Linked DNA regions of Aquitalea magnusonii. The protein of the gene in region 1 interacts with the protein of each later gene in a pairwise test. Links are inferred from orthologs where the notes say so. Each region holds a gene or a part of one and is shown in the gene's direction. Other genes may lie near its edges.

What was found.
Region 2: the proteins of pepP (region 1) and DLM_RS05785 interact in binary tests that used the Escherichia coli proteins (3 or more experiments, as listed by UniProt). The link is inferred for Aquitalea magnusonii from one-to-one orthologs.

What each region holds. Positions count from the first base shown.
Region 1 is NZ_AP018823.1:1,016,821-1,021,244, forward strand. The notes cover bases 1,509-4,424. They hold pepP (Xaa-Pro aminopeptidase), read left to right. Parts: upstream 1,509-2,276; coding sequence 2,277-3,572; downstream 3,573-4,424. Other genes in these bases: DLM_RS04990 (YebC/PmpR family DNA-binding transcriptional regulator), read left to right, coding at 1,509-1,932; DLM_RS05000 (FAD-dependent monooxygenase), read left to right, coding at 3,575-4,424. In the rest of the region: DLM_RS04975 (GNAT family N-acetyltransferase), read left to right, coding at 1-76; flagellar biosynthesis protein FliQ, read left to right, coding at 73-342; flagellar biosynthetic protein FliR, read left to right, coding at 354-1,130; more of DLM_RS04990, read left to right, coding at 1,207-1,508.
Region 2 is NZ_AP018823.1:1,184,560-1,192,051, forward strand. The notes cover bases 2,439-5,371. They hold DLM_RS05785 (aminoacyl-histidine dipeptidase), read left to right. Parts: upstream 2,439-3,144; coding sequence 3,145-4,599; downstream 4,600-5,371. Other genes in these bases: DLM_RS05780 (TenA family transcriptional regulator), read left to right, coding at 2,439-2,961; xerC (tyrosine recombinase XerC), read right to left, coding at 4,665-5,371. In the rest of the region: DLM_RS05775 (putative bifunctional diguanylate cyclase/phosphodiesterase), read left to right, coding at 1-2,146; more of DLM_RS05780, read left to right, coding at 2,176-2,438; more of xerC, read right to left, coding at 5,372-5,540; DLM_RS05795 (AAA family ATPase), read right to left, coding at 5,542-6,393; DLM_RS05800 (TerB family tellurite resistance protein), read right to left, coding at 6,514-6,927; DLM_RS05805 (thioesterase family protein), read right to left, coding at 6,945-7,370; DLM_RS05810 (universal stress protein), read left to right, coding at 7,491-7,492. UniProt on the Escherichia coli protein: Dipeptidase with broad substrate specificity. Requires dipeptide substrates with an unblocked N-terminus and the amino group in the alpha or beta position.

The sequences.
Region 1 (4,424 bases):
TGGCGAGACGCTGGAAAACTGGCTGATGGCCAAAGGCGGCTGGCAGGAGCCTGCCGACGCAAGGAGAGAATCATGAGTCCGGAACTGGTCATCAATCTGGTGCAGAACGCACTGTACATCCTGATCATCGTCTCGGCACCGGTACTGCTGGTGTCGCTGGTGGTGGGTCTGTTGGTGAGCGTGTTGCAGGCCGCCACGCAAATCAACGAAATGACGCTCACCTTCATTCCCAAGCTGCTGGCGATGTTTCTGGTGCTGGTGCTGGCCGGGCCGTGGATGCTCAACACCCTGGTGGAATACACTACCCGGCTGTTTCAAAGCATCCCTACTGTGATTGGCTGACCCCGCCCGCCATGTTCAGTATTTCCGATGCACAGATCAGCGCACTGGTTGCGATGTTTGCCTGGCCCTTTGCCCGCATCATCGGCCTGTTTCTGGTGGAACCCCTGTATGCCTATCGCGGCGTGCCACGCCGCTTCAAGGCCGGTTTCGCCCTGATGCTGACTGTGCTGGTGGTGCCATTGCTGCCTCCCGCGCCAGCCGTGCCGGTGATATCGGCGGCGGGGATTGCCATTTTGTTCCAGCAATTGCTCATTGGCCTGGCCATGGGCTTTGTCATGCGGCTGACCATGACCGCGGTGGAAATGGCCGGTTTCATCATGGGTGCGCAAACCGGTTTGGGCTTTGCCATGTTCTTCGACCCCATGCACGCGGCCCAGGTGCCGGTGGTGTCGCAACTGCTATCGATGTTTGTCTTCCTGCTGTTCCTCACCTTTGATGGCCATCAAGTCGTCATTTCCACCTTGGTGGAAAGCTTCCAGGTGCTGCCCATCGGCATGAGCATGCCGGCTCAGGGGCTGAAGGCGCTGGTGTTATGGGGCAGCCACATCATCTCCTGGGGTATCTGGCTGTCCATGCCGGTGATTGCCGCCTTGCTGGTCACTAACCTGGCGATTGGCGTGATGACCCGTGCCGCCCCACAGTTCAATATTTTTACCTTTGGTTTTCCGCTGACGCTGATGATCGGTTTCATCACCATCTATCTGACGTTACCGCTGATGGTGCCGGCCATCGAACAGATATACGGTCAGGCCTTCACCTTCATGTTGGCCATGCTGAAGGCGAAATAGCTTTCTGCTAGAATAGCGGCCAAATTTTCCAGCATTAAACCGGCCCGGTGACGGGCCACACCAGATTGAGGCAATTATGGCAGGTCATAGCAAATGGGCGAACATCCAGCACCGCAAGGGTCGTCAGGATGCCAAGCGTGGCAAGATCTTCACCCGTCTGATCAAGGAAATCACCGTTGCTGCCAAGATGGGCGGCGGCGATGTCAACATGAACCCGCGTCTGCGCCTGGCAGTGGACAAGGCCAAGGCCGAATCCATGCCCAAGGACAATATCGATAACGCCATCAAGCGCGGTACCGGTCAGCTCGAAGGCGTGGATTATGTCGAGTGCCGTTACGAAGGTTATGGCATTGGTGGCGCTGCCGTGATGGTGGACTGCCTGACCGACAACAAGACCCGTACCGTGGCCGATGTGCGTCATGCCTTCTCCAAGTATGGCGGCAATATGGGCACCGACGGCTGTGTGGCCTTCCAGTTCAACCATTGCGGTTTCCTGGTGTTTGCTCCGGGCGTGGACGAAGATGCGCTGATGGAAGCGGCACTGGAATGCGGTGCCGAAGACGTGATCACCAATGATGACGGTTCCATCGAAGTCATCACCGGCCCCTACGAATTCAGCGATGTGAAACAGGCGCTGGAAGACAAGGGTTTCAAGGCCGAAATGGGCGAAGTCACCATGAAGCCGCAGAACGAAACCGAACTGGCCGGCGAAGACGCCATGCGCATGCAAAAGCTGCTGGATGCGCTGGAAGACCTGGACGACGTGCAGGACGTGTACACCTCGGCCACGCTGCTGGACTGATGCCATATGGCAAGGCTTGCCCGCGGGCAAGCTGCAGGCTGCAGACAAAGTGATTTGGTGCGATTGTCTGGACCCGGCAACGCCGGGCCTTCCACCTTACAGCTTGATTCCGCAGCCTTCCCATTTATTCCCAATCCCCGCCCTTGCCTTGCCAATTGAGGAAGAGTGCGTCGTTTTCTTTCCAGAAAACGCGTGGGCTTGGCAGTAATCTGAGGCTTGCCTGCTGGCAAGCCTTTTTCATGCCTGCCATTTACTGATTGTCAGCATCGGCAGCGCTGTCGCAGCAGTGTAAACTGCAGCCATGCCGGGATGTTGGCCGGTTCAAGTCATGCGAAAGAGTCATCATGTACCAGAGTCATGCCGAACGCCGTACGCGTCTGATGCAGCAGATGGGGCAGGGCATTGCCATCCTGCCCACCGCGCCCGAAGTGGTGCGCAACGCCGACAACCACTATCCCTACCGGGCTGACAGCCATTTTCTCTACCTCACCGGCTTTGCCGAGCCGCAGGCCGTACTGGTACTGGACGCGGGGACGGGCAAATCCATCCTGTTCTGCCGGGAAAAGAATCTGGAGCGCGAGGTGTGGGAGGGCTTCCGTTTTGGCCCGGATGGCGCGCGCGAAGCCTTTGGCTTTGACGAAGCCTATCCCCTCAGTGAACTGGATGCCCGCCTGCCCGACCTGCTGAGCGGTCAGAAATCGCTGTGGTGGAATATAGGTCGCAATGCCGGTTTTGATGTGCGGGTAAATGGCTGGCTGGACGCGGTGCGCCAGCGTTACCGCAGTGGTGAGCAGCCGCCCGCGCTATACCACGACCTGCTGGTATTGCTGGATGAAATGCGCATGATCAAGGACGCTGGCGAACGCGCTACCTTGCGCCGGGCCGGACAGATTTCCGCCCTGGGCCATATCCAGGCCATGCGTGCCACCCGGCCAGGCATGATGGAATACCAGGTGGAAGCGGAAATCCTGCATACCTTCATTCGCAATGGCGCACGCTACCCCTCCTACGAAAGCATCGTGGCTGGCGGTGCCAATGCCTGCACCCTGCATTACGCAGCCAATAATGCCCGGCTGAACGATGGCGATCTGCTGCTGATTGATGCCGGTTGCGAACTGAACGGCTATGCCGGCGATATCACGCGCACCTTCCCGGTGAATGGCAAGTTCAGCCCGGCCCAGCGCGATGTCTACGAAATCGTGCTGGCTGCGGAACTGGCCGGCATTGCCGCGGTCAAGCCTGGTGCGCTGTGGAACGAGCCGGGTGATGCCGCGCTCAAGGTATTGGTGCAAGGCATGCTGGACCTCAAGTTGCTTAACGGCAGCGTGGACGGGGTGATCGAATCCGGTGCCTTCCGTCAGTTCTACATGCATGGCATCGGTCACATGATAGGCCTGGATGTACACGATGTCGGCCAGCGCAAGCTGGGCGGTCAGTGGCGCAGCTATCAGCCTGGCATGTGTACCACCATCGAGCCCGGCCTGTATATCCGCCCGGCTCAGAATGTCCCGCCCGCATTGCACAATATCGGCATCCGGATTGAAGACGATGTGCTGGTGACTGAAACCGGGCACGAGGTATATACCGCCGACGTACCCAAAGAAATCGATGCAATTGAAATCCTGATGCAGGGTGTCTGAACATGAAGAACACAGACAGACAACACAGCCGCGATTGCGGCCACGATGGCGGCGAACACGCCGACATCATTATCGTTGGCGGCGGGCCGGTAGGCGCGCTGGCCGCATTGCGCTTTGCCGCCGCCGGACGGCGGGTGCTGCTGGTGGAGGCCCGCGCCAAGGATGCGCCGCTGACCGATGCGCGCGCACTGGCCTTGTCCTGGTATAGCCGCGAGGCACTGCTTGCCGCCGGCGCATGGCCGGACGACCTGCCTGCCAGCATGATAGACAGCGTGCATGTATCGCAGCAGGGGGCTTTTGGCCGTACCCGGCTGGATGCCGCCGATCTCAAGCTGCCGCACCTGGGCGTGGTGGTGGATTATCCGGCGCTCACCCTCGCCATCAATGCCAGGCTGGAGCAGGCCGGGGTGCAGGTGTGGTGGGAAACCCGTGTCGATGCCGTGAGCAGCATGGCCTGCTATGCCACGGTCAAAACCAGCGGTGTGCATGGCGAGATTACCCTCACCGCGCGCCTGGTCGTGCTGGCCGAGGGCGGCGCGCTGGCAGACAGTCTGCCGGGTATCAAGCGGCTGACCCATGATTACCAACAATGCGCGGTACTGGCCGAAGTCAGCACCGAACAGCCTCCGGCCGGTGTGGCTTATGAGCGCTTTTCGAAGCAAGGCCCGTTTGCCTTGCTGCCGCACGGCGACAATTACATGCTGGTGTGGACCCGCAGTCACGACGATGCCAAGGCCTTGCAACAAGCGCCCGATGAGCAGGTGATGGCCGAATTGCAGCAGGCCTTTGGCGAGCGCCAGGGCAAGGTGCTGAGCATTGGTCCGCGTGCCAGCTTCCCCTTGGCGCTGCGTC
Region 2 (7,492 bases), 170 kb from region 1 along the record:
GGACATGGCCCGCGCCGGACTGTTACAGGGTGGTAATCACCCGGATGACATCGACAATGTCATCACCGCCTTTCTGTGGTTCCGCCATGTCAGCTACTTGAGCCAGGCCATTCAGTACTGGGAAATCGGTGACCGCTATGTGGCCGAAACGGCGGCCATTGCCGAACGTCTGCATGGCGCATTCAATCATGGCTACATCAGTGATGATGAGTTGAAATTGCTCCGCAGCCGCATTGTCGAGATCAACGAAGAACTCAAGTCGCCGGCACGTGCGTTTTCCGAGGTATTGGGTCAGGGGTCGCGCTTTGCCACGTCCCTGCTGCTGTGGCTCAATCTGCTGGCCGGCGCGGCCCTGCTGCTGCTGACGGTACGCCAGGTCCACGCCTTGCTGCGTCAGTCTGCCCGCTTTGAAGCGGAACTCAATGCCGAGAAAGAGAGGGTGGAAACCACCCTCAATGCCATTGGTGATGCGGTGATCACCATTGATCTGTCCGGCCAGCTACGCTATCTGAATGCAGTGGCCCAGCACCTGATCGGTGGCGGGCGGCAAGTGCTGGGGCGTTATTTTGAAGATATCTTCTCCTTGATAGATTTGTCCGGCAGCGGTATGGAGCTGGTGACGGCCAGCCAGTTACGCGCCCACAGTGAAAACAAGCAAACTTATCCCAGCCTGAGACTGCAAAGTGTGGATGGCAGCAGCCACATGGTTTCTCTGGTGGTCTCGCCCATTCGGGATACACACGGGGAGGTGGATGGGCTGGTGCTGGCCTTGCATGACAAATCCATCGAGCAGCAATACATCAGCCACCTTTCCTGGCAGGCGGCGCATGATGCCCTCACCGGCCTGTACAACCGGCGTGAATTCGAACAGCGCGTAACCCGTGCGCTCAGCCGCTTGATGGTGACCGATACCTCGCATGCACTGCTGTTTGTTGATCTGGACCAGTTCAAACTGGTCAACGACACCAATGGCCATGCCGCCGGTGACGAACTGTTGCGTCAGGTGTGCCGGGTGCTGCAGGAGCAGTTGGGCCTATCCGATGTGTTGGCCCGTTTGGGTGGCGACGAGTTTGGTGTATTGCTGGAGGACTGCCGCATTGACGGTGCGCTGGATAAGGCAGATCGTCTGCGCCGTGCGGTACAGCAAGCCGGTTTCCAGTGGGAAGGCATCCCGTTTTCCATCAGTACCAGCATTGGACTGGTATTTCTGGGTGAGCCCGGCGTTACGCTGGCCGAGGCCATGCAGGCGGCAGACATCGCGTGCTACATGGCCAAGGAAAAGGGACGCAACCGCATCCAGCTATACAGTTCCAAAGATACCGAACTGGCAGTCCGCTCGGTGGAAATGGCATGGGTACAACGCTTGCGCTCGGCCATGGAGGAGGAGCGGTTCTGTCTTTACTGCCAGGAGATCATCCCCTTGCAGTCCAACGGCAAGAAGCAAGGGCGGCATGTCGAGGTGCTGCTGCGGCTGCGGGATGAGACTGACCGTATCATCCTGCCTGCTGCCTTCATTCCGGCAGCCGAGCGTTTTAGCCTGATGCCGGACATAGACCGCATCGTGGTGCGCCTGACCTTCGAAACCCTGTGGCAGCAACGGCAACACGGCGATCATTCCATTGCACTGTGTGCCATCAACCTGTCCGGAGCCACCTTGTGTGATGACAACTTCCTCGACTTTATCCGCCGGCAGTTTGTCAGCTATGCCATTCCGCCCGGGATGATCTGTTTTGAAGTGACCGAAACCAGTGCCATTTCCAATTTGCAGCAAGCCACGCGCTTCATCAGCGAACTCAAGAGCCTGGGTTGCCACTTTTCGCTGGATGACTTTGGCGCTGGCATGTCGTCCTTTGTTTATCTCAAGCATTTGCCGGTGGATTACCTGAAAATTGATGGCAGCTTTGTCAAGGACATGGTGAATGACTCGGTAGACCGCGCCATGGTGGAAATGATCAACCATATCGGCCATGTCACTGGCAAAAAAACCATTGCAGAATTTGTTGGCCTGCCGGAAATTCTCGCCGTATTGCAGCAAATCGGCGTGGATTATGCACAGGGCTATCATATTGGCGAGCCGCAGCCCTTTGTCGCGCCAGCCCGCAATCGACCGGAACCGGCGATATACCGCTTGCCTGATCGCAAGTAATGACGGTCCTTTTCAGGAGAGAGTGAAACATGTCAGACCAGCAGCCATTTGTCCGCACCGGTCCCTTGATGGATGTCTCCAGTTATCCGGCCTGGACGCAGGATTTGGTCTATCACTGCGACCGTTACAAAAGCGAGGTGGTGGAGCACGAATTGTTTGGCCGGATGCAGCAAGCCTGCCTGGATCATGCAACGCACAAAGCCTTCCTGTCTGGTGGTTGGCCGGTGATTGAGCAGTTTCCGCAATACATGGCCATGAATCTGCTGAAGATCCGCTATGGGCAGGGACCAGGGCAGGATATGGCGCGCCGTTACCTGATCCGCAATATCCGGGTAGAACAGAATCACGCCGACCATTGGGTCAACTGGGCTGCGGCATCCGGGGTGGATGTGCCTGCCATGCTGCATGGCACGCATGCATTGGAAACCTTGTGCCTGAGCCAGTGGTGCTGGCAGGTGTGCGACCGCGACTCCCTGGCCGTGGCCATAGCAGCAACCAACTATGCCATCGAAGGTGCAACGGGTGAGTGGTCGGCGCGGGTGTGCGCCGAGCCCCACTATGCCCAGCTATTTGATGAAACAGTGCGTGCCAAGGCCATGAAATGGCTGAAGCTGCACGCCAAATATGATGATGCCCATCCCTGGGAGGCGCTGGAAATCATCGTCACCCTGGTGGGGCTGAATCCATCTGCGGAAACCATCAGCCGTCTGCGGCACGCCATCTGCCGCAGCCATCAGTTCATGCGCATGCTGCTGGACTACTACATGCGCTCGGCCACACCGCCGGTGGCTGCCGGATTGATGCGTCCTGCCTGATTTCAGAGCCATGTTGCCATGGCAAGGGCAGGCCCGCAGTGCAATGCCACATGACCGGACGGCGTGCGCATGCTAAAGTCGATTGTGTACAAAACAGGGCTGTCATTGACAGTCTCTGCCACGCACTATCGCTGACGGCGCACAAGATGCCCGTCACCATGTCATGTCAAAGGATATATTGTGGTGAATATTGCCGAGCTTCAGCCGCAGGCGGTCTGGGAGCATTTCCAGACCCTGTGCGACATCCCCCGTCCCTCCAAGCACGAACAGCAGCTACGCGACTATCTGAAGGGCTGGGCCGAGTTGCGCGGTTTGCAAACCGTGGTGGACGCCGCGGGCAACCTGATCGTACGCAAACCGGCTACACCCGGTCTGGAAGACCGTGTCGGCGTGGTATTGCAGGGGCATCTGGACATGGTGTGCCAGGCCAATGCCGGCACGGAGCATGATTTCTTCAAGGATCCGATCCGCCCGGTCTTGCAGGATGGCTGGCTGGTGGCGGAAAACACTACGCTTGGCGCAGACAATGGCATTGGTGTGGCCATGGGGCTGGCGGTGCTGGCCAGTGATGATATTGCGCATGGCCCGATCGAAGTGCTGATGACTCTGGACGAGGAAGCCGGCATGGGGGGGGCGCTGGGACTGGAGCCAGGGCTGTTGCAAGGCAGCATGATGATCAATATCGATACCGAAGAGTGGGGTGAGTTCTACATGGGCTGTGCCGGGGGCGTGGATGTCAATGTCACACGCAGCTATGACACGCTTGCCCTGCCGGCCGGCTATCAGACAGTGTCCCTGTTGATCCGTGGCCTGAAGGGTGGGCATTCCGGTGCCGATATCCATCTTGGCCGTGGCAATGCCAACAAGCTGTTGGTGCGCCTGCTGCGTGAGCTGGAAGCCGAAACAGACCTGCGTCTGATCTCCTTTGTGGGCGGCACCGCGCGGAATGCCTTGTCGCGTGAGGCCGTTGCCCAGGTGGCCTATCCTGCAGCCGATGCACAGCGTGTGGCAGCCAAGCTGGATGCCTTCCAGTCCTTGCTGCGGTTCGAACTGGCGGGTGTGGATGAGGGCGTCACCGTGGTTGCCGAGTCATCCTCGGCCACCAGCGTGCTGGCGGCGGCTGATCAGGCGGCCATCCTGGCGGCACTGCACGCCGCACCGCATGGGGTCAAACGCATGAGCCAACGCGTCAGTGGTGTGGTGGAAACCTCCAACAATCTGGGGGTGGTGCGGGTGGAGCAGGGCAAGGTTTTTGCCAATCTGATGGTGCGCTCGCTGCTGGATTCCGGCACCTGGATGTTGGCGCGGGAAGTGGAAAGCCTGTTTGGCCTGGCCGGTTTTGCCGTGGAAATGGAAGGCGGCTACCCCGGCTGGGCACCGAATCCGCAATCGCCCTTGCTGGCCCTGTTCCAGCAGGTTTATACGCAGGAATTCGGCGGCAAGGCTGGGGTGCAGGTCATTCACGCCGGTCTGGAGTGCGGCATCATCGGGGCCAAATATCCCGCCATGGATATGGTTTCCTTTGGTCCCACCATCCGCGGGGCGCATGCGCCGGGAGAGCGTGTGGAACTGGCCTCGGTGGACAAGGCCTGGCAACTGCTCAAGGCCGTACTGGCCGCGGTGCCGCGCCGCAGTTAAGCAGCACGTGCATCTGAGCAACAGCGCCGCCAGCATGCGGCGCTTTTTCTTGCATGCCAGCGGCCTCAGTCTTTCTTGCGCGCACGCGGATGGGCAGCATCGTACACCTTGGCCAGATGCTGGAAGTCCAATGCGGTGTAGATCTGGGTGCTAGAAAGATTGGCGTGTCCCAGCAGCTCCTGCACCGCGCGCAGGTCGCCGGATGACTGCAATAAATGGCTGGCAAAGGAATGGCGCAGCATGTGTGGGTGGACGTGCCGGTCCATGCCGGTGCGTATCGCCCATTCCGCCAGACGCTTTTGCACCTGGCGCGCACCAAGGCGTTTGCCATACCTGCCCACAAACACTGCCTGGCAGCCCGGTTCTGCCACTCTTTCCTGCAGCCATTGTTGCAGGTATGTCAGCGCGGTGCGGCCAATCGGCAGCAGGCGGGTCTTGTTGCCTTTGCCACGTACCCGTAGCAGTTGGTCGGCCAGGTCCATGTCGGCCAGATCAAGACTAACTGCTTCGGACAGGCGCAAGCCGGAAGAGTACATCAGCTCGAACAGGGCGCGATCACGCAGACTGAGCGTGTCTTCCGGCGGAATGTGTTCCAGCAGTGCCGCCGTACCGTCGACCGGCAGTGCCTTGGGCAGTGGTTTGTCCTGTTTGGGAGCGCGTAGACCCAGACAGGGGTTGGCATCCAGTTGTTGTTGCCGCAACAGCCAGTCGAAGAACTGTCGCCAGGACGACAGCTTGCGCGCCAGGCTGCGGCTGCGCATGCCGCCTGCGTGCAGGATGGCCATTGCCTTGCGGATGTCGCCAGCACTGACATGCAGCCAGTCGGCGGGCTCCAGCAGGGTCTGCAGCGCCTGCAAGTCCCGCAGATAGGCATCCTGGGTGTGCGGGCTCTTGCCCTGTAGGCGCAGTTGCTGGGCAAAGTCCTGCAGCAGATCGCTCATGTCAGCCACGGCGCAGTCTGGCCATATTGGCCAGCCGCTCAAACAAGGAAAGATCCTGTTCGTTTTTCAGCAGTGCGCCGGCCAGAGGCGGCAGGCTGGCTTCCGCATGGCGCTGTGCCAGTTCTGCGCTGTCAATGTTCTCGCCGGTCAGCAGTTTCAGCCAGTCCAACAGTTCGGACGTGGTTGGTTTTTTCTTCAGCCCAGGCAATTCGCGGATGGCAAAGAACACTTCCAGTGCCTGTCCCACCAGTTGTTGCTGCAGACCGGGATAATGCACCTCGATGATGGATTGCATGGTGGCCCGATCCGGAAAACGGATGTAGTGAAAGAAGCAGCGACGCAGGAAGGCGTCGGGCAGTTCTTTTTCATTATTGGAGGTGATGATGATGATGGGCCGTTGTCTGGCGCGGATGAACTGCTGGGTTTCATGCACGAAGAACTCCATCTGGTCCAGTTCGCGCAGCAGGTCGTTGGGGAATTCGATATCGGCCTTGTCGATTTCGTCAATCAACAGCACCGGTGCGGTTTCGGCTTCGAATGCCTGCCACAACTGGCCCTTGATGATGTAGTTGCCGATGTCGTGGACCTTGGCGTCGCCCAGTTGCGAATCGCGCAGGCGCGATACGGCATCGTACTCGTACAAGCCATGCTGTGCCTTGGTGGTGGATTTGATCGGCCAGATGATGAGCTGGCGTCCCAGGCTGGCAGCAATTTCTTCAGCCAGCATTGTCTTGCCGGTGCCAGGCTCTCCCTTGACCAGCAGCGGACGTTGCAGGGTGATGGCGGCATTGACCGCCATCATCAGATCATCGGTGGCAACATAGCTGGCGCTGCCGTTAAAGCGTGTGTTCATGTGGGTTGGCCTTGTTGTTATTCCGTACAAAAGCCGCCGCGGACAGCCGGGGCGGCTTTCAGACTGCTTGACTGGCAGCACACGGTCCTCGTGTGTTCCGTGAGACTGCTGCCAGCGATTTCAGCGCACGAACTGGCGTTCCAGATCTTCCAGGCTGATGTTCCATTCTTTCATCATGTGACGTAGCAGGACGATTTCCGGATCACTGATGGTGCCGTCGGACTTGCTGATGTCCATGGCCAGAACGCAGGTCAGAATGCGTTTGTTCGGGTCGGTCACTTCTGCCAGCATGGCTTCGATGCGGTCGCTGTCCAGCAGATGGATGGTGCCATCCTGCTCTGCCTCGTCAGAAATGTCGTCACAGTATTCCACCAGCACCTGAGCAAACTGTTTGCGTGGCAGCTTGATCAGATCGTACACGTTGACGTCTTCTAGCAAGTCCAGCTCGCGCGGATCCATATTGCCATCGGAAATCATGAACATTGCCAGTAAACGGGCAATGGCCTGCGGGCTGTTGATCGGATATGGACGCATGACGGAATCCCCTGTTGTTATTGGTTGAGTCTGGTGGCGAAGGCCGGTGGCATGGTGGCCACCTGACGGGTCTGGTAGTCGAAAAAGACGATTCCCGTCTTCAATCTTGCCACTTCTTTGCCACTGTTGCCATCGATTGCCTGGTAGACGATATCCAGCCCATATTTGTTGGGGTCACATATACCCAGCTTGAAGAGCAGACTGTCGCCATGAAAGACCTCGGCGCGGTACATTATCGCAGCATCAGCCATGATAATCCCGGCACCTTCGACATCCAGTTCGCTGTAACCCATGCTGTTGAGCCAGCGCAAGCGTACCTCATGGGCCAGCCGTAAAATGGCATCATTGGCCATGTGACCGCCATAGTTGATGTCACCGATGCGAACCTCCATGCTGGTCTGGTAAAGGAAGTGCTCGGGAAGCGCAATCTTGATGCGGGCCATGATTTCACCTGAATAAAATGGCCTTCAGTCTAATCGACTGTCTTAATCTGCATCAACCGCTGGCAGGCTCGGTTTGATAGACTGAATGCATAGTACCAACACACACACAAGGAGAGGGTTAT